Regions from separate parts of the Streptomyces sp. NPDC060000 genome, predicted to be linked through region 1. Evidence: predicted binding sites of a transcription regulator. Region 1 holds the regulator's gene; the other holds the start of a gene.
What was found. The regulator HspR, encoded in region 1, represses chaperone genes until heat shock. The targets are predictions, from matches to a motif close to TTGAGNNNNNNNNNCTCAA.

Region 1 (10,161 bases):
TCGTCTACCAGACGGAGAAGTTCCTCAAGGACAACGAGGACAAGGTCCCGGGCGAGGTCAAGACCGAGGTCGAGGCCGCCGTCGAGGAGCTGAAGGCCGCGCTCAAGGGCGAGGACACCGCCGAGATCCGCACGGCCACCGAGAAGGTCGCCGCGGTCTCGCAGAAGGTCGGCCAGGCCATGTACGCCGACGCCCAGGCCGGTCAGTCCGCCGACGCCCCGCAGGCCGACGCCCCGAAGGCCGACGACGACGTGGTGGACGCCGAGATCGTGGACGACGAGCGCAAGGACGGTGCCGCGTGACGGAGGAGACTCCGGGCTTCGAGGAGAAGCCCGACGTCCCCTCCGGCGCCACCCCTGAAGACGCCGAGCCGAAGACCGCTCCCTCCTCCGCTTCGGCGGCGGGGGCGGCCCCGGCCGGGGACGCGAACCAGACAGCCGGTCTGGTGGCCCAGCTGGACCAGGTGCGCACCGCCCTCGGTGAGCGCACCGCCGACCTCCAGCGCCTCCAGGCCGAGTACCAGAACTACCGCCGCCGGGTCGAGCGCGACCGGATCGCGGTCAAGGAGATCGCCATCGCGAACCTCCTGACCGAACTCCTGCCCGTACTCGACGACATCGGCCGCGCGCGGGAACACGGCGAGTTCGTCGGCGGCTTCAAGTCGGTGGGCGAATCGCTGGAGACCGTCGCGGCGAAGATGGGCCTCCAGCAGTTCGGCAAGGAGGGCGAGCCCTTCGACCCGACGATCCACGAAGCCCTGATGCACAGCTACGCGCCCGACGTCACCGAAACGACGTGCGTGGCGATTCTCCAGCCCGGGTATCGGATCGGCGAGCGCACCATCCGCCCCGCGCGGGTGGCCGTGGCCGAACCGCAGCCCGGTGCGCAGGCGGTGAAGGCCGACGAGGCCGAGGCGGCGGGCGACGACAAGGAGAGCGGTGGCCCGGACGAGGGCTGAGCTCGAGCGGATGATCGGGTGGAAGGAGGGACGTCGAGGATGAGCACCAAGGACTTCGTCGAGAAGGACTTCTACAAGGTCCTCGGCGTCCCCAAGGACGCCACCGAGGCCGAGATCAAGAAGGCGTACCGGAAGCTCGCCCGCGAGTTCCACCCGGACGCCAACAAGGGCAACGCCAAGGCGGAGGAGCGCTTCAAGGAGATCTCCGAGGCGAACGACGTCCTCGGTGACCCCAAGAAGCGCAAGGAGTACGACGAGGCGCGCGCCCTCTTCGGCAACGGCGGCTACCGCCCGGGGCCGGGCGCGGGCGGCTCCTTCAACTTCGACCTGGGCGACCTCTTCGGAGGCGCCCAGGGCGGCGGTGCCCAGGGCGGCTTCGGCGGCGGTATCGGGGACGTCTTCGGCGGCCTGTTCAACCGTGGCGGGCCCGGCACGACCCGTACCCAGCCCCGGCGCGGCCAGGACATCGACACCGAGGTCACCCTGACCTTCGCGGAGGCGATCGAGGGCGCGACGGTCCCGCTGCGCATGTCCTCGCAGGCTCCCTGCAAGGCGTGTTCGGGGACGGGCGACAAGAACGGCACCCCACGGGTGTGCCCGACCTGTGTCGGCACGGGCCAGGTGGCGAGGGGTTCGGGCGGCGGTTTCTCCCTGACCGACCCCTGCCCGGACTGCAAGGGCCGGGGCCTGATCGCCGAGCATCCCTGCCTGGACTGCAAGGGCAGCGGCCGCGCGAAGTCGTCGAGGACCATGCAGGTCCGCATCCCCGCGGGGGTGACGGACAGTCAGCGTATCCGGCTGCGCGGCAAGGGCGGCCCGGGCGAGCGCGGCGGCCCGTCGGGCGACCTGTACGTCGTCGTCCACGTCGGCGCGCATCCGGTGTTCGGCCGCAAGGAGGACAACCTGACGGTGACCGTGCCGGTGACGTTCACCGAGGCGGCGCTCGGCGGCGAGATCAGGGTGCCGACGCTCGGTGGACCGTCCCTGACCTTGAAGCTTCCCCCCGGCACGCCCAACGGCCGCACCATGCGGGCGCGGGGCAAGGGCGCGGTCCGCAAGGACGGCACCCGCGGCGACCTGTTGGTCACCGTCGAGGTGAGTGTTCCGAAGGACTTGTCGGGGAAGGCTCGTGACGCGCTGGAGGCGTATCGCGAGGCGACCGCGGGCGAGGACCCGCGGGCGGAGCTGTTCGAGGCCGCGAAGGGAGCTTGAGCGTGATGGACGGCCGTCGGCGTAACCCGTATGAACTGACTCAGGAGACTCCGGTCTACGTCATCTCGGTGGCGGCCCAGCTCTCCGGCCTGCACCCGCAGACGCTGCGTCAGTACGACCGTCTGGGCCTGGTCTCCCCCGACCGCACCGCCGGCCGGGGCCGCCGTTACTCGGCCCGCGACATCGAGCTGCTGCGCACGGTGCAGGCCCTGTCCCAGGACGAGGGCATCAACCTGGCCGGCATCAAGCGGATCATCGAGCTGGAGAACCAGGTGGCCGCGCTCCAGGCGAGGGCCGCGGAGCTGGAGGCCGCGCTGGACGGCGCGGCCACGGCCATGCAGCAGCGGGAGGCAGCCGTGCACGCCTCCTACCGGCGCGACCTGGTGCCGTACCAGGAGGTGCAGCAGACCAGCGCGTTGGTGGTCTGGCGGCCGAAACGGCAGCCGTCCGCCGACTGAGATGAGCCAGGGGAACGGGCCCGGAGTTTCGACTCCGGGCCCCTTCCTGTTCCTGTTCCTGTTCCCGTTCTGGCACTTGCTCCTGCTCCTGCTCCTGCTCCTGCTTCTGCTCCTGCTCTTGCTCCTTGTCCCTCCGGCGTGTCGTCCACGGCCCGTCAGTCGCCCATGTCGACGCCCGGCTCGGGCCGCTCGTGGCCGGGCGGCTGTGGCTGGGGTTCCTGGGCGGGGGCGGGCGGGCGGCCGACGCCGCCCTTGGGTACGCCCAGCTGCCAGAGGTGCGAACCGGAGATGCCCGGGGCGGGGGACGGAGCCGGCCTGGGGGTCTCGGCGGTGGGGGATGGGGCTGTGGCCGGTTCGGGGGCGAGGGCGGTGACGGGCTTCGGACCCCGTTCCGTCGCCTTGGTCTGTTCCGTGGCCTCGGTCTGTTCCGTGGCCTTGGTCTTTTCCGTCGTCTCGGTCCGTTCCGTCGTCTCGGCCTTCTCCTGGGGCGGGGCGGGGTATACGGGGCCTGCGGCCGGTGCTTTCGTCGTCTCCGTCGCCCCCCTGGCCTCCGTCGCCCCCCTGGCCTCCGTCGCCCCCCTGGCCTCTGTCGCTCCCCTTGCCTCCCGCGCCTCCTGCGCCTCCTTCGCCTCCCGTGCTCCCCTCGGCTCCGTCGCTTCCGTCGCTTCCGTCGCTTCCGTCACCTGGCCCAGGTCCGGGCGCTGCCAGCGTTCCGGGACGGTCGACAGTCGTCGTACCGCTTCGGGGTCGCCCGCCGCTGCCGCCGCGACGGCGCGTGCGCGCAGGGCGCTCTGGCGGGCGATCGGGGAGAAGCCGGGGGCCGCGTTGCCGGTCTCGGACGGCAGACCGCGGGCGCCCATCCCGTTCAGCGCGCCCTGAACTCCCGTCTCCGGGGCGAAGATCTCTCGCGGCAGCTGCCAGGAGGCCGCGCCGTCCACGTCGACGCGGTGTTCCCTGCCGTCCACGGTGAAGGTGAGGCCGTAGCCGATGTACTGGTCGTCCTTGTCGAACAGCAGGTCCCCGGAAATCTCCCCGCCCCGGTCGCGCACCTCGTTGGCGAGGACCTGGAGGGCGGGCGGGAGCGGGTTGGTGCGGCCGAGGCTGGAGACGTAGCCGTCGGCCCGGGCCGTCTTCCGTTCCGCGGTGGCCTCGTCCACGTACTCCGCCTGGAACCAGGTCTCGCCGTTCTCGTGCCGGTAGGTCTCTATCGCGCCCACCTCCGCCCGGCCGATCGTCAGACGCGGGTCCTCGCCCGTGCCGTACCGGGCGAGCATCTCCGGGTACTGGACCTGGTGCTGGAGCGCGGCCGGCGGCCTCGAGCCGACGATCGTGACCCGAGCGTCGGGATTCTCCCGCAGGATGATCTCGGCGTTGGCGACCCCGGTGCCGCCGGACCCCGCGATGATCCAGTGCTGGGCGGCGTGCGGGTCGAAACGGTTCTCGGCGACCTCGTCGCCCAGCAGCGCCCGGCCCTCGGCGGCCTCGCGCGCCGCCTCCCACTTCCGGGTCGCGTCGAGGGCGGTGAAGCAGTTGTCCAGGCGGGCGGTGGCATCGGTGTCCAGGCCCGCCGTGAGGGCGTCCTTCAGCGAGGACGACTCCAGGGCGCCGAGCACGGTCCGGGCGTCCGCGCCGCCCCGCTCGGCCTGGGTCAGCCAGGAGCGCAGCTCGCCCGCGCGGGCCACTCCCTGTCCTTCCAGCTCCCGCAGCCGGTCACCGATCAGCCGTACGGCCTCGCTCCGGCTCTCCACCCCGGTCCGGCCGCGCGGCATGCCCGGCACCACGTCCGGCGTGAGGCCGGTCGCGACGCTCGGCGTCCCGTCGCACGCCACCCACAGCGGGGGCCCGCTCTCCTTGCCGTCCTCGGCGAACGCCCTCACCTCGGCGAGGAGTTCACCGTCCCGGCCCAGGCGCAGACGGGCGTGGCCGTTCACCACGTCGCCCTGGGTGGCGAGCTGGTCCTCCCAGACCCGTACCGCGTGGATGGACACCCGGTGCCGGGGGTCGTCGACCGCCGAGTACGGGTCGACGCCCATCCACTGCGCGAGGTCGCGGTCCTGGTCCGCCGACTGCACGATCCCGCTCCCGGGGTCCAGGTGCCAACGGCCCGCCCCGTCCACCAGCAGCGCCTCCGGGTCCCGCCCGGTGAGACTCGCGCCGCCGCCGATCACGACCTTGCGCAACGGGAGTCTTTCTTCGGCGAGCTGCCCCTCCAACGTCTGCACGGTGCGCTCGCTGACCTGGGCGCGGTACTCCGCCCACCGCTCGGCAGCGGGTTCCAGCTCATCGCGGGGGAGCGGCAGCCCGTTCTGGTCGTAGCCCGGCATCGGCATGGTGACTTCACGCCGCCCGATGAACGCCTCGACCTGGCGCTCGGCCCGGAGAGCGGCGTCCCGGGATGCCTGGAGGGCGGTGGCGTCGGCGGGGGGGAGGTTCTCGATGGGGTGGGCGAGGGCGTCGAGAAGACTCACGGAGTCCGTGGAGAGGGAGCCGAACGACACCCGGTACCGGACCCGGGCCGCCCTCTCCTGGGGCCGGAACGCCTCCTCGTCGCTCATGGCGACGGTCGGACGGATGCCGTACGGATCAAGCAGCGCGGAGAACTCCGCACGCGCCTCCAACTGCTGTTGGGGGGAGAGATCGGGGGCTGCGCTACGCGCGGCGAGCCAGTTGAGCTCACCTATGCGGCCTCTGTCCGCTGCGGACAGCTCCTGATCCGAAGGGAGTTGGGCTCCTTCGCGCAGCAGGTCCTCCCGCACCGGAGCCAGACCCTGGGCGGCACGTTCGCGCACGGCCATGAGCTCACCGAGTTCGTGCGCGAGCACCCGGCTCAGCATCTCGGTCGGGAGTCGGTCGGAGACGCGGACCACGTAGTTCTGCGACATCGTGTTCGTCGCCGTGTCGGCGATCGTCCCCCTCACCAGTGGAACGGCGTCCACCCAGACCGTCGCGGACTCCCCCTGGCTGTCCTTCAGTACGAAATACTGACGTCCCTCGCTGGTCCGATCCACGTCAAGGGAGTCCAGCCCGTCTCCGAGGACAGCGGCGGCCACCGAGGCCATGCCGCGCCCTGCGGCCGACACGAGTTCTTCCTGGTGCGCGTGCGGGTACTGAGGCAGTGTGCCCATCGCCGTCCGGGGATTGGCCCAACTGTCCATGTTGATGCCCCTCCCGGGCCCGGTACCTGCTCAAATCGCACAACAGCCCTAGGATCATGTCATGTTGAGAGCCCGCTCCTCGTTGGAAGCGCACCTGTACATGGACTTGCATTTGTGCGAGTGCGGGAGTCCCGACTTCGACCGTCGGCACCGTCTGGAACAGCGCGGTGGCGACATCGTCGCCGTCTACGAGGGCGCCTGCCGAGAGTGCGGCCGCAACCGGAATTTCACCTTCCTGATGGCGGACGAGATTCCACCGCCGCCTCCCGCCTTCGGTGGCCCGGAGCCGTCCGAGATCATCGATCCCGGTGAGTTCGCGGCGGTCGCGTCCGATGTCTCCGCCCGCGCCGGACTCGAGATGCTCAACTCACCCGAGTCCGAGCACCACAAGCACCGCGGCGCGATGGCGTATGCGGTGGCCGCCATCGAGGAGATCCAGAAGTTCATTCCTCCGGGCCAGGAGGCGGTCCCCGCATCCGCCTTCACCTCCGAAGTGGGCAGGGCCCGCTACGAAAAGGATCCGGGGAAGTTCCGCCACGACATTCTGGCGATCGAACTCCGGCTCACGCGGCAGATCCTCGCCGACATCGACACGGTCAGCAGCCCGCCCGGCGGTGCGGCTACCGGGGCATGAGCGCGGCCTTGGTACGCACCTCGGCTTTTCGGAGGCAGTAGAGGTTACTAGAGGTCACCGAAAGCTTCCCGGCTGCTGCCCTGGCCAGCTCGGGGGTGGACCCTGGGTCCAGCCACCACCGGGTTGTTGTGGTTGCCCCTGGGACGGCCACTGCGGTTGCTGGGGCGCGGCGGGCTGGACCGCAGGGGCGTAGGGCTGGTGGGGTGCCGTCTGATGTCCCTGCTGACCCGTGGGTGCGTACGGCTGCTGAGGTGCTGTCGGCTGGGTTGGGGGCACGTACGGCTGCTGAGGGGCGACAGGGTAGGGCTGCTGGAGCCCAGGCGGCTGCGGCGCGGCGATCTGGGCCGCCGCCGGTGCCGGGTCGAACTGCGGGAGAGGTGCCATGCTCACTCGGTCCAGAAGGACGAGGTTCGGGTTGCAGTCGCCGGCGTGTACCTGCACGGCTCCGCCCGGGTGCCGCTCCACCACCAGGAGGCTGAACTCGGCGAGCGCCTGCAGTTGCGTGGGCTCAAGGACGTATTCGTAGACGCGCTGCTGCCCGGTCGCCAGGCTGGTGCTGTCGCTGTCGCCGGTGGTGTGGGTCGTGGACTCGTTGGTGGAGTACGTGAAGCTGGTGGAGGTGCCAGTCGTCTCGCTGTAGCTGCCACCGGAGTTGCTGGAGGAGGACGTCGAGAACGGGTTGTCGCCGCCCTGGTAGCTGGTGGAGCTGCTGCTGCCCCAGTTGCGTCCGCGGGTGGCGGACTCGCTGTACGTCGTTCCCCTGCTGACGGAGGAGCCGATCGTCTTGGCGACGGAGGTGTTGACGGTCCTGCCCTCGGTGTCCGTCAACGAATGCAGGACGAAGGAGTGCTCGCGGCCGATGAAGTCCGCCGCGACATTGGCCTCCTGGTGGTTGCCGAGCTTCATGAAGGCGACCGTACCGCCCCCGATCATCTGCTCCGCCGCGTCCCGCAGGTGCGGGTGCAGCAGCACCAGTTGGGACCCGTGGCGCTCGCAGACCTGCGCCAGCTGTTCGAGGTGGCGCCGCTGCAGGCCCTGCTCGCCGAGGGCCACGAGGACGGACGGCGCGGTCTCCTGGAAGGAGGACAGCCGCCGCATCACGCTCTGGACGGCCAGGTCGGCCAGCAACTCCGTACTCGCCGATCCCGCGCCGAAGTCCAGTGCGAGGCAGGTGAGATAGCCCGGGCCGCGTCCCGCACGGGCGGTACCCAGCCGCTCCAGCGGGTGCACGAAGGACAGCAGGCGGAACAGGCTGTCCCGTACCTGGTCCTTGTTCTTGTCATTGAGCAGGTCGTCCGCGATCCGGTTGCGTTCGTCGCGGCTGAGGCACTTGGTGTCGTCGGCCTCGCCCATCAGGACCCGCAGTCCCGCGCTCAGCCGGGCCAGGGAGACGTCCTCGCCGAGGGCGCCGCACAGCTGGGTGAGGATGCGGGTGTCGACGGCACGCTCGGCCCGGCCCGCCTCGGGGTTGTCCCCGTGGACCGCCTCGACCAGCGCGTGCACCAACTCGTGCGGCGCCAGCCCACCGACGATGCCGCTCTCGGCCATACGGCTTGGCAGTAGCTGTACGTCGACGGGTACTCCGGCGGCCTCGGCGAGGACGGACAGCTCCCGGCACACCAGGGCCTGGGTCAGGTCGACCACGATGACCGGCCGGTCCTGGAGCGTGGAGGTGCCGAAGACGGTGAGGAAGCCCTCGCGGCCGCGCTGGCTGCCGCCGAAGACGTCCAGGCGCCGGGTGTCGGGGCGGATCGGCAGCGACCCCCAGGCGTCGAGGCCGCGGACCCACTGCTCCTGCCGGCCCTCGTGGTCGTGCCGACGCTGGTGCCACATCTGCCAGGAGGACTGGAACCGCTCCTCCAGGGACCCCTGGTGGGCCGCGAGATCACCCGTGGCGGAGTTCAGCTGCTGCGAGGCGAGGGCCATGCGGGCCAGTCCGACGACGATCGCCACGACGCCGAGGACGGCCATGACGGCGCCGACGAAGTAGCTCAGCAGGAAGCAGGCCGCGGCGACACCGCCGCCGATCTTGAGGGCGGAGCCGCGACGGTCCGCGTGGTCGAGCCGGGCGGCCTCCGCTCGGTTCTCGTACCCGACCGCCACCTGCTCCCGCTGCGGTTCGGGCTCGACGAACGGCCGGCGCAGCGACTCGGGGTCGCGGTAGATCCAGCCGAGACGCTGGCCGGAATCGAAGAGGCGCACATAGCGGCCGAGCTGTCCGGCCTCGGTGCTTTCGACAGTCATGGGTGAGGCTCCCGGCCGGTCAGGCGACGAAGGTCTCGAGCGCGCGGATGCGCTGGTGGAGCGGCGGATGTGTGGACATGAGCCGGGCGATCGGGCTCTGCTTGCGAGCCGCGTCGTCATGGCCCTCCGCCTGCCAGCCCGTGAACACGGTGATCAGCAGGGGTCCGTATCCGAGCCGGCCGGCGAACCGGTCGGCCCGCAGCTCGCCCTGCCGGCCGGCCCAGGCGAGCAGGAACGGGATCGCGTAGAGGGCGACGGCAGGCGGGAAGGCGAGGAAGGTCGCGACGGCGAGGCCGCCGAAGACCAGGGCGAAGATGCCGGCCGCCAGGCAGGAGAGCTCGGCGGTGAAGAAGAACAGGAAACTCATCACGACCTTCAGGACGAGCATGAACACCCGGACCGGCATGGCGTACCAGAAGCCGAGCAGACCGGACCACGCGTGGCCGCCGACGTGGTGGCCCAGCTCGTGGGCCATCACGGCCGCCAACAGCTCGGGCGGCAACTGTCGCATCGACCCGCGCGTCACGCTGACGATGTGCCCGGCGGCGGCGGAGGCGTTGAGCTCGTCCGTGTCCTCCATCCACAGGTCGTACTTGGCGCCCTCGACGCCGGAACGGCGCGTGATGTCGTCCCAGATGGGCTGGAGCACTGCCAGTTCGGCGCCGGTGGGCGGTCGCATCTTGAACCACAGCCGTGCGAGGCCGCGTTCGGTCGGCCGGTGGAACACCAGCGCGCCGGACGCCAGCCAGGCGACGATGAAGACGATGTCCAGGCCGCTCGGCAGTGCCTGCGCGATCAGCCAGATCACCAGCAGACTGCCCAGGAAAAGGGGCACGTTGAGCAGTAGCGTGGTCACGGACGAGGAGTCGGCGCCGCGGTTCACCTGAGGGGTGCCGGGGGCGTACGGCGCGGCCGGGGCGTACTGCGGCTGCTGCTGTGGGTACGACAACTGCGGTGCCTGCTGCGGCGCTTGCTGCGGATACTGCTGCGGGGCGAACGACTGCTGCGACTGCTGCGGGGCGAACGACTGTTGTGGCTGCTGCGGTGCGTACGGGGGCTGTTGTCCGTAGGGAGGCTGCGGCTGCGCGTACGGCGGCTGTTGCGACGGGTACTGCGGCTGCTGCCCCGGCGCGAACTGGGGCGGCTGAGCGACGGGTTGGTACGGCTGCTGGGGCTGCTGCTGGTACTGCGGCTGGGGCGCCGGCGCGGCCTGGTAGGGCGGTTGCTGGTACGGCGGCTGCTGAGCGGGCGCGGCCTGGTACGGCGCGGCCTGGTACGGCTGTTGCTGAGGCGGCGGTGCCTGATATGGCGCCTGCTGCGGCGGGACGGGTTGGCCGGGCGGGACGGGCGGCCCTGGCGGGGTGACGGGGTTCTGGGGCGGGCCGGCCTGGCTGTCGGAATGGCCCGGACCGCCGTACCCGTACGGGTCCTGCGGCTGGCGAGGGTCAACAGGATGGGTCATATGAGTTCGCCCTGAGGGAGATGGGCACCATGAAGGCG
Region 2 (10,161 bases), on a different contig from region 1:
GCCGCTCCTCGCCGCCTTCGGCGGGATGCTGCTCCAGGACCTGATCGCCTTCACCGACCCGCTGACGAACTGGGGGCACCTGATCGCACTGGCGATAGGCGTCGCCACCTGGCCGTGGATCCGGCGCTGGGGCAGGGCCTGACCGCTGCCCGGCTCACGGCGACCAGACGTACGGCGTCATCTTGGTGAGCGTGCGGAAGCCCATCCCGCGCAGCAGGGGCGCGCTGTCGGCCGAGGCGTCCACATGCAGGTACGGGATCCCGTGGGCGGCGGCGAGGACGAGGCGGGCGGCCACGAGGGCCCGGTAGATGCCCCGGCCACGCCACCCGGCGAGCGTCGCGCCGCCCAGCAGCGTGCCGAACTCCGTGCCGGGGCGCACCGACAGCCAGCCCGCCGAGACCAGCACGCCGTCCGCCTCGGCGACCAGCACGACGGTGTCCCGCGGGGCCGCGGCGACCCGCGCGATCAGATCGCCGCCGAGGCCGCTCAGGTCCACGCCCCAGACCGCCGACTGCAGCGCCGCGACGGCGAGCAGGTCGGCGTCGTCGGTGACCCGGCGCAGCGTCACGCCCGGCGGCAGCGGCGGCTCGGCCCGGTGTACGGCCGTGTGCGCGACGACGGCGGCCAGGACCGTCTCCTGCGGCCCGGGCGCGAAGCCCGCCGCGCGCAGCCGGTCGGGGAGGTCGGCCGGGGTGTCGTGGCCGCGCATCCGCCATTCCACCGCCTCGCCGCGTGCCGCGAAGAAGTCCCGCTGCCGGGCGATCAGTTCGTCCAGTTCGCTGCCGCGCAGCCCCAGCTCCCGGGGTGCGGTCACCAGCGCCCGCAGCGGGCCCGCGATACGGGTCAGCGGACCGTCGGGAGGGTGGGTGACCGCGGTCGGCGGAGCGCCGCGCAACTGGGCGTCGTACGCGGCGAGCAGCGTCTGCGTGTCCGTCATGAACGGTGACGTTAGTCGTCGGTCATCGGTCGTCGGTCGCCGGTCGCCGGTCGCCGGTCGGGTCGTCGGGGTCGGTCGTCGGTCGTCAGTCGTCGAACTGGACTGTGCCGTTCTCGTGGAGGGTCGGGTGGAGCTTCATGGGGCCGTACTCGTCGACGTCCGACGGGCGGGGCGGCTCGGGGCCGTCAGGGCCCAGGCGGACCATCCGTTCGACGCGGCAGATCCGGAACAGGCGGCCCTCCACCCTCGCCTCGTCGGCCCGCCCGGCGGCCCGGAACGCCTCCGCGGCCCGTGCGTAGAGAACCTTCTTGTGTTCGTCGAAGCGGTAGAGCATCGCCCAGACGCGGGCCATCCCCTCGTACAGCGAGCGGCGCGCCTCGTGCGGGGTCGCCGCAAGCGACCCGCACGGGGTCCAGCCGGAGTCGTCGCGTTCGGCCACCGAGAAGCCGACGGGGAGGCGCACCACGTCCGGATGGGTCCGGGCCGCCCACTCGGAGTCCGCGCGCACGTCGGAGGGGAAGCGGGCGCCCGTGTACGTGAAGTCGCGCAGGCCCAGCCGGAGGGCGCCCGCCATCGGGCCCTCGTCGCGGTCGGGGTCCAGGACGTAGCCCACGTCCGGTGAGGGGGCGGCGCCCGGGTCCTCCCACGAGGGGTCCGGGGGCTCGAGGTCGGTGGGCCGGGGCGGCTCCAGACCGTCGTCGCCGGTCCGGGCGAACTCGTCGCCGCGCACCACCCGGTAGCGCACGCCCAGCGCCTCCACCTCGTCGGCCGGAGCCCGCTCCAGCACGGCCACGGCCGCCAGCAGCTCACGCCGGACGGCCGGGTCGTCGGGGCCGTCCTTCGCCTTGAACCACAGGTGCGAGTTCAGCCCGTCGCGGGCCTGCTGGGGCATGCCGTCCACCACCGGCTTCAGCAGCCGCCAGCCCGGCTCGGCGGCGGCCGGGTCCCGCGCGGCGATACCGAAGACGGGTCCGCGCAGCGCGATGTGCGGATAACGCCGCGAGGCCTCGACGGCGTCCGCCTCCGTTACCCAGGCGACGGGGTCGTCACGGCGGACCAGGTCGGCGTGGAGGGCGTCGAGACGTCGCTTCCAGTCATCGGTCATACGCGCATTGTGGTCGGGGTGGCAGGCCGCTTCGGGGTGAATGCCGGAAGTGGGCGGGGTACGGGGAGGGGGCGCGAGGGGCGTGCCCCGTCGTGCGGCACCGAAGGGTGCGCCCTCTCGGCCGCCGGACGTCACCCCCGTGTGTCTCCCGTGAACTCGGCGCTGGTCAGCGCTGACTCGACGCGCCAGCCCAGGGACTCGTACAGTGCCCGCCCCTCGGGTGTCGCGCCCAGGACACCGGTCCGGGCGCCCTGTTCGGCCGCCGCGCGGTGGAGCGTCCGCATGACGAGGGCGCCGAGTCCGCGGCGGCGGTGGCCGGGGGACGTCTCGATCTGGTCGACGACCGCCGTCGCGCCGGTCGGGGCGATCTGGCCGCGCGCGGCCAGGGAGCCGTCCGGGGCGGCGATCATGGTGCGGGTCACGCCGCCGCGCGACCAGGTGCGCGTCCGGTAGCCGGCGGGGGTGGAGCCGGGTGGGGCGTCCGTGAGCGGGGCCGTCATCAGGAAGCCGGCCTCGGGGTCGATCCACCAGCCGGGCCCCAGCCAGGGCCCGGCCACCGCCGGATCGGCGAACACCTTCAGCCACACGCCGGCCCCGGTCACCGCGCCCGCCACCTTACGGACGGCCGGCCCGGTAACGGCGTCGTCCGTCGTACCGAGCACGTGCCGGGTGACGTGATGGATTCCCGTTCCCACGTCGACGGTCCAGCCCCACGGCTCGGCCACGGGCGGCGCCGCCCCGCGCGACACGACCCAGCCGTCCACCCATGCCTGGACGAACCGATTCATATGGACCCCCTGGTAATAGTCTCGAAGGCTTGATGCCTATTACCGCTGACCGTATGTCCGAAGCGCTTCGGGGCGACAGCCGTGATCGCCCACAGCGAACGGGACGCATCGCGGGGAACAATCGCGGACTCACGTGCATTGAGTCGGCATAGCTCAACTTGACTGCCGAAGGGGAGATCATGGCATCGACGTCCGCTCCGCTCATCCTGCCCGTACTGCCTCTCGACGACGAGGTCGTGCTCCCCGGCATGGTGGTTCCGCTGGACCTCAACGACACCGACGTGCGCGCCGCGGTGGAGGCCGCTCAGGCCGCCGCCCGTTCGGAACCCGGGAAGCCCCGCGTACTGCTGGTGCCGCGCATCGACGGGACGTACGCGAGCACCGGTGTGCTCGGCACCGTCGAGCAGGTCGGCCGACTGGCCGACGGCGACCCGGGCGCGCTGATCCGCGGCCGCGGCCGCGTACGGATCGGCGCCGGCACCACCGGGCCGGGTGCGGCCCTGTGGGTCGAGGGGACGACGGTCGACCAGGCCGTCCCCGAGCCGCTGCCCGGTCATGTCGCCGAACTCGTCAAGGAGTACAAGGCGCTCGCCACCGCCTGGCTGCGCAAGCGCGCCGCCTGGCAGGTCGTCGACCGCGTCCAGGCCATCGACGACGTCTCCGCGCTCGCCGACAACTCCGGCTACTCGCCGTTCCTGACCACCGAACAGAAGGTGGAGCTCCTGGAGACCACCGACCCGGTGGCCCGGCTGAAGCTCGCCACCCAGCAGCTGCGCGACCACCTCGCCGAACAGGACGTGGCCGAGACCATCGCCAAGGACGTCCAGGAGGGCGTCGACAAGCAGCAGCGCGAGTTCCTGCTGCGCCGCCAGCTGGAAGCCGTCCGCAAGGAGCTGCGCGAACTCAACGGCGAACAGGAGGGCGAGGAGTCCGACGACTACCGGGCCCGCGTCGAGGCCGCCGACCTGCCCGAGAAGGTCCGCGAGGCCGCCCTCAAGGAGGTCGACAAGCTGGAGCGGTCCAGTGACCAGTCGCCCGAGGGCTCCTGGATCCGCACCTGGCTGGACACCGTCCTCGAACTCCCGTGGAACGAAAGGACCGAGGACCGGTACGACATCCAGGGCGCCCGCGCCGTCCTGGACGCCGAGCACGCCGGCCTGGACGACGTGAAGGAGCGGATCACCGAGTACCTCGCCGTGCGCAAGCGGCGCGGTGAGCGCGGCCTGGGCGTCGTGGGCGGGCGGCGCGGCGGTGCCGTGCTCGCGCTCGTCGGCCCGCCCGGCGTCGGCAAGACCAGCCTCGGCGAGTCCGTCGCCCACGCGATGGGCCGCAAGTTCGTCCGTGTCGCCCTCGGCGGCGTCCGGGACGAGGCCGAGATCCGCGGCCACCGCCGTACGTACGTCGGCGCGCTCCCCGGCCGGATCGTACGGGCGATCAAGGAGGCCGGGTCGCTGAACCCGGTGGTGCTCCTCGACGAGATCGACAAGGTGGGATCCGACTTCCGGGGCGACCCGGCGGCCGCCCTGCTCGAGGTCCTGGACCCGGCGCAGAACCACACGTTCCGCGACCACTACCTGGAGGTCGAGCTCGACCTGTCGGACGTGGTCTTCCTCGCCACCGCCAACGTGCTCGAAGCCATCCCGGAGGCCCTGCTCGACCGTATGGAGCTGGTCCGCCTCGACGGCTACACCGAGGACGAGAAGGTCGTCATCGCCCGTGACCACCTGCTCCCGCGCCAACTGGAGCGGGCGGGCCTCGACAAGGACGAGGTGGCCCTCGACGAGAGCGCGCTGCGCAAGCTCGCCGGCGAGTACACCCGCGAGGCGGGGGTGCGCACCCTGGAGCGGTCCATCGCGCGGCTGCTGCGCAAGGTCGCGGCCCAGCACGAACTGGGCCAGCGGGAACTGCCGTTCACGATCCGTGACGAGGATCTGCGCGCTCTGATCGGCCGGCCGCACCACGTGCCCGAGTCCGCCCAGGACCCGGCCGAGCGCCGGACCGCGGTGCCCGGTGTCGCGACCGGTCTCGCGGTCACCGGCGCCGGTGGTGACGTCCTCTTCGTCGAGGCGTCGCTGGCCGACCCGGAGACGGGCGCGGCGGGCCTGACCCTCACCGGTCAGCTCGGCGACGTGATGAAGGAGTCGGCGCAGATCGCGCTCAGCTTCCTGCGCAGCCACGGCGCCGAACTGGAGCTGCCGGTGGGCGACCTGAAGGACCGGGGCGTGCACATCCACTTCCCGGCGGGCGCGGTCCCCAAGGACGGCCCGAGCGCCGGCGTCACCATGACGACGGCCCTCGCGTCCCTGCTGTCCGGGCGGCTCGTCCGCACCGACGTGGCGATGACCGGCGAGGTCTCCCTGACCGGCCGGGTCCTGCCGATCGGCGGCGTGAAGCAGAAGCTGCTCGCCGCGCACCGGGCGGGCGTCACCACGGTGATCATCCCCAAGCGCAACGAGCCCGACCTGGACGACGTCCCGGCGGAGGTGCTGGACAAGCTGGACGTCCACGCCGTCACGGACGTCCGCCAGGTCCTGGAGCTGGCGCTCGCGCCCGCCACGAGCGGTGCGGCGTCGGAGGTCCCGGTCGCGGCGTGACGACCGCGCCCCCCGGCGGGGCGCCGTCCGCGGTGATCGGACGGGGAGGGCCCGGGTCCTGTGACGGAGACCCGGGCCTTCCCCGTGTCCGGCGCGCAGCCCTGGGCACCGCCACCGGCCCGGGCCTGCGAAATACTGAGTGAGCTGCACCGATGGCAGCGACCGGCGAGATCAGGGGTGCTGACGTGCACGAGGACACAGGCGGCGAGACACCGTCGCGTGGTGTGGAGCAGGGCGACCGGGAGTTCCTGTCGCTGGAGCGGGAGCTCACGGTGCTGCTGCGCCGCGCCCGCGCCAATCAGGGGGAGATGGCCCGCGAGGTCCACCCGGACCTGGAGCCCGCCGCCTACGGGCTGCTCGTCCGGCTCGAGGAGTGCGGCCGTCAGCGCGCCACCGAACTGGCCGGCTACATCGGCATCGGCAAGGCCACCATGTCCCGCCAGCTGCGCGCCCTGGAGCAGCTCGGCCTGATCGCCCGTGCGCCGGACCCGGCGGACGGGCGCGCCTGGCTGGTCGACCTCACCGAAGAGGGCCGGGTACGGGTGAGCCGGGTCCGCGAGGCCCGCCGCGAGCGGTACGTCAGCCACTTCTCCGACTGGGACCGCAGAGAGGTGGGAGAACTGGCCCGGCTGCTCGGCCAGCTGAACCGGGGCATGGAGAAGTGACCCGCAGATGACCTGGAGGGGACCCGGAGGGCACTCCGGCACCCCTCACAGTTCCACGCACACCACTGTCGCGTCGTCGTGCGTCTTCGCCCGGCGGAGCAGGGGCCGTCCGGCGCGGTCGTCCGCCCGCTCCAGTGCCCGGACCCGCTCCACCAGCGCCCGCGCCCCTTCCTCGTCGACGAGGGCGAACAGGTCGGTCCAGCCGCCCTTGCGGAACAGCTCCGCCCAGCGGGTGGCCCCGTCCGACAGCGCGGCCAGCGAGCGGACCTCCCCGCGCGGCACGCTCCCGGTGACCGCGCGGGCGGCCACGCCGGGGTCGGCCGCGGCCGTGAAGAACCCGCCCTCCCGGTTGCGGAGCGTGCCGTCGACGACCTCGGCGCTCCGCAGCAGGGCGCGCGGCAGGCGGGCCAGCCGGTCGTCCTGGACGGGCGTGACCGTGCCGTCCGGGGCCGCCAGCAGGAGCGTCGCGTCGCACAGGAGCAGGTACTCGACGGTCCGCGGCGACCAACGCGCCAGGACCACGGTGGCCTGAGGGGTGCGCGGGTGAGAAAGGTCACAGGTCCCCGCATGGGCCCCGGCGGTGCGCGCGATGGCCCGGGCGAGCGCCTCGGCCAGCGGAACATCCGGGAGTGAAACGGTCAGTTCGGTCAGGGCGCCGCCCAACCGCGCGGTGAACCAGGCGACCGAATGCAGACAGCCCGCGCCGTCCGGCGGCGGCGTCACTCCGTCCAGGAGGACGAGCGAACCGCCCTGCCCGGAGGCGGGAAGTCCGACGCTCGCGAAGTCCTCGTTGGGGCGGGCCGGATCGCCGGCCTCCGACACAAGTTCCGTGCGCATTCGGCCAGTCTGCACGACCCCTTCACAGCCTTCGCGGAAGGCTGGCATTGTTCCCCGAACTTACGTACCACCGCAGGTCAGACGCCTGGTTTGGGCGGGAATGAAGCACTCCGGGAAGACGTGGCGGCGAATACTGTCAAAGCACGCCGCCCACGTCCAACCGGCCAGCCGCGCAAGGCCGCTGCACACGCCGGAGGAACTTGCCCGCCCGCTCCTCTCCGATGTTCACTCCTTCGGGTGGCGGGGCAAGCGATGCACGGCCCCTGCCCACCGGCACTGGGAGGGTCGGGAACCGTACCGGACGTACGCACCAGTTGACGGAGCGTCACTTCCGGCCCATGGCACACGAGTCAGGAATGCGAGCACCGGTGCAGAAGTCGCGGCCTCGGCGTACGGGCAGGCAGACGGCCTCCGAGGGGGGCGCGGAGCGCACCCCTGTCGGCAAGGGCCGTCCGACCCATGTACGCAACCGGCTGATCGTCGCGGTGGCCGTCGTGGCCGCCGCCATCGCCGGGGCGGGCGCCCCCTCCATCCTCGCCGCCTCCGGGCAGCTGAAGGACTCCCAGGACCTGGTCACCCTGGCCGAACAGACCCAGGACGCCCTCGCCCTCGCCCAGTCCCTGGCCGACGAGCGCGACGAGGTCACCACCTACGTGGCGGCCGGCCGGGTGAAGTCCAAGGCGCCCTCCACGCAGGGCAGCGCCCGGGTGGACCGGCAGTCGCGCGAGCTGACCGCCGACACGGACGTCTCCGCCGCGCTGCGCGAGGCCCTCGCCGCCGTGCCCTCCGTGCGCCAGTCCGCCCTCACCGGCAAGGACACGGCGCTCCAGGCGCACGAGGCGTACTCCAAAGCCATCACCGCACTGCACGCGCTCGTCGACCGGCTGGCGGAGCAGATGCCGCCGCGCGCGGGCTCCGGCGCGTACGCCCTCGCCGAGCTCGACACCGCCGTCCAGCAGGCCTCCGCGACCCGGGGACTGCTGCTCGCGGCGCTGAACGTGCCGACGACCACCAAGAGCGAGTACGACCCCGTCACCGGCCGGTCGAGCACCGAGAAGGTCTCCTCCGGCGCCGACACCAAGCTGCGCGACGCCCTCACGGCCGCCGCGCAGCAGGCCCGGCTGCGCTCCGACGCGGCCCTCGCGGACTTCCGGGAGGGCGCGCCGCAGGACGCGGTGGCCGCGTACGACTCCACGGTGACCGGCGGTGACGTCGACACCGCCGAGGCCTACCTCGCCTTCCTCACCGACCAGCCCGAACTGAGCGCCCGCGAACTCGACACCGGCGTCAAGAAGCTGGACGCCGCGCTCTCCGCCCGGGTCGACCTGATGCGCGGGGTCGAGTCCTCCCTGTACGGCCAACGCGGCCAGGACCTCGCCGGGTTGCGGGACGACGACGTCACCGACCTCGAACTCCGGGTCACCCTCCTCGGGGCCCTGATGCTGCTGGCGATCGTGGTCGCCACCGGCATGGCGCGCAGCCTCACCCGCCCGCTGTCCGTCCTGCGCAGGGGCTCGGCGAGGCTGGCGGAGGCCGAGAACCCGGCAGCGGAGGAACCGGTCCGGTTCACCGGCCGCAACGACGAGTTCGCCCAGGTCGTCCGCTCCGTCAACGCCCTGCACGAGCACGCCGTGGCGCTCCACGAACGGGTCGGCACCCTGGAGGCCGACCGCAAGCACCTCGTCGGGCAGCGCCAGCGGATGGCCGACGCGCGCGAGGAGCTGCGCGCCGAACTCGACGGTTCCGCCGCCCAGCTGGCAGGCCTGCGCGACAGCATCAGCGGTACCTTCGTCAACCTCGCGCTGCGCACCCTCGGCCTTGTCGAACGCCAACTGGCCGTCATCGAGGGCCTGGAGGAGCGCGAGCAGGATCCCGACCGGCTGGCCACGCTCTTCAAGCTCGACCACTTCGCCACGGTCATGCGCCGCCACAGCGAGAACCTGCTGGTCCTGGCCGGCACGGAACACGTCCAGCAGCACGCGGGCCCCATCCCGCTGGTGGACGTGGTCCGCGCGGCGGTCAGCGAGATCGAACGCTACGAGCGGGTGCGTATCTCCGCGCTCCCTCCGCACGCGCACGTGGCGGGCTTCGCCGCGGACGACCTCTCCCATCTGCTGGCCGAACTCATGGAGAACGCCACCTCGTTCTCCCCGCCGGACCTGCCCGTCGAGGTCTCCGGCTGGCTCCTGGAGAACGGCGAGGTCATGCTCTCCGTCCAGGACGAGGGCATCGGCGTGGCCGAGGAGCGGATGAGCCGCCTCAACGCCCGCCTCGCCGAGTTCGACCCGGAGGCGCCGTACGACCAGGAGGGCGAGGAGGGTCTCGGCCTCGGCCTGTTCGTGGTGGCCCGGCTCGCCCACCGGCACGGGGTGCGGGTGCGGCTGCGCGAGCAGAAGCAGGGCGGAGTGGCGGCGGTCGTCGTCCTGCCGACGGCGCTTCTCGCCGCGGCCCCGGCCGCCGCGGTCCCGGTGACGAGCCCGGCGTCCGCCGCCCCGCAGTCCTTCTCGCTGCCGGGCGCGGACGCGGAAGCCAACTCCAACGTCCTGCCGGGCCGCACCAAGCCCGCGGACCCACTGGTCGCACTGGCGGAGAGGGCGGTACGAGAGGCCCGCCCCACCCCGCACCCACCCGAGCGGCCCTCGGCGCAGCCCTCCTCCGACACCCCGACGGCAACTCCGTCCGGGGCGCCGGAAGAGACCGCGGCCCAGTTCCCGGCCGAGACGCCGGTGGCGATTCCGTCGCAGGCTCCGGCGCAGACGTCGGCGCAGCCCTCCTCCGACACCCCGACGGCAACTCCGCCCGGGGCGCCGGAAGAGGTCTCGGCCCAGTTCCCGGGTGTGCCTGCGCAGACCTCGCGGCGGAGTCCGGCGGGGCCGACGCGGGCCCCGGTGGAGACGCCGGCCGAGACCACGATGGAACTGCTGCTGCCGAGCCCGCAGGGCGAGGGAGCGGCAGAGGAGCAGCAAACCGCCGGCGGCCTCCGCCTCGACCTCGGCCAGGCGTCCACCGCCGGCGGCGACGGCATCCCGCAGGGGCCGCCCGCACCCGACTGTGAACTCGCCGGAGGCGGAGGCGGAGGCGGAGGCGAAGCCGAGGCTGAACACACCCGCACGCCGGACGCCCCGGAAGACCTCGTCACGGACAAGGGCCTGCCGAAGCGCACTCCCAAGATCACCGCACCCACCCAGGCCCCGCGTCAGCGGACCGGTTCCGTCGACGCGGACGCCCTCCGCCG

Region 2: lon (endopeptidase La) is a predicted target of HspR. The motif match lies at 2,969-2,987, and genes of this name have one in related genera.

What each region holds. Positions count from the first base shown of each region.
Region 1 is NZ_JBHWUU010000058.1:40,530-50,690, reverse strand. It holds gene dnaK (molecular chaperone DnaK) at 1-302, shown strand, start outside; gene grpE (nucleotide exchange factor GrpE) at 299-958, shown strand; gene dnaJ (molecular chaperone DnaJ) at 998-2,170, shown strand; gene ACFWBB_RS27840 (heat shock protein transcriptional repressor HspR) at 2,176-2,628, shown strand; gene ACFWBB_RS27835 (hypothetical protein) at 2,784-5,783, opposite strand; gene ACFWBB_RS27830 (hypothetical protein) at 5,884-6,417, shown strand; gene ACFWBB_RS27825 (hypothetical protein) at 6,472-8,661, opposite strand; gene ACFWBB_RS27820 (M48 family metalloprotease) at 8,681-9,610, opposite strand; gene ACFWBB_RS27815 (hypothetical protein) at 9,632-10,138, shown strand.
Region 2 is NZ_JBHWUU010000037.1:67,136-77,296, reverse strand. It holds gene ACFWBB_RS20745 (rhomboid-like protein) at 1-142, shown strand, start outside; gene ACFWBB_RS20740 (GNAT family N-acetyltransferase) at 155-937, opposite strand; gene ACFWBB_RS20735 (DUF5954 family protein) at 1,023-2,042, opposite strand; gene ACFWBB_RS20730 (GNAT family N-acetyltransferase) at 2,174-2,830, opposite strand; gene lon (endopeptidase La) at 3,010-5,424, shown strand; gene ACFWBB_RS20720 (MarR family winged helix-turn-helix transcriptional regulator) at 5,610-6,089, shown strand; gene ACFWBB_RS20715 (hypothetical protein) at 6,135-6,926, opposite strand; gene ACFWBB_RS20710 (nitrate- and nitrite sensing domain-containing protein) at 7,283-10,161, shown strand, end outside.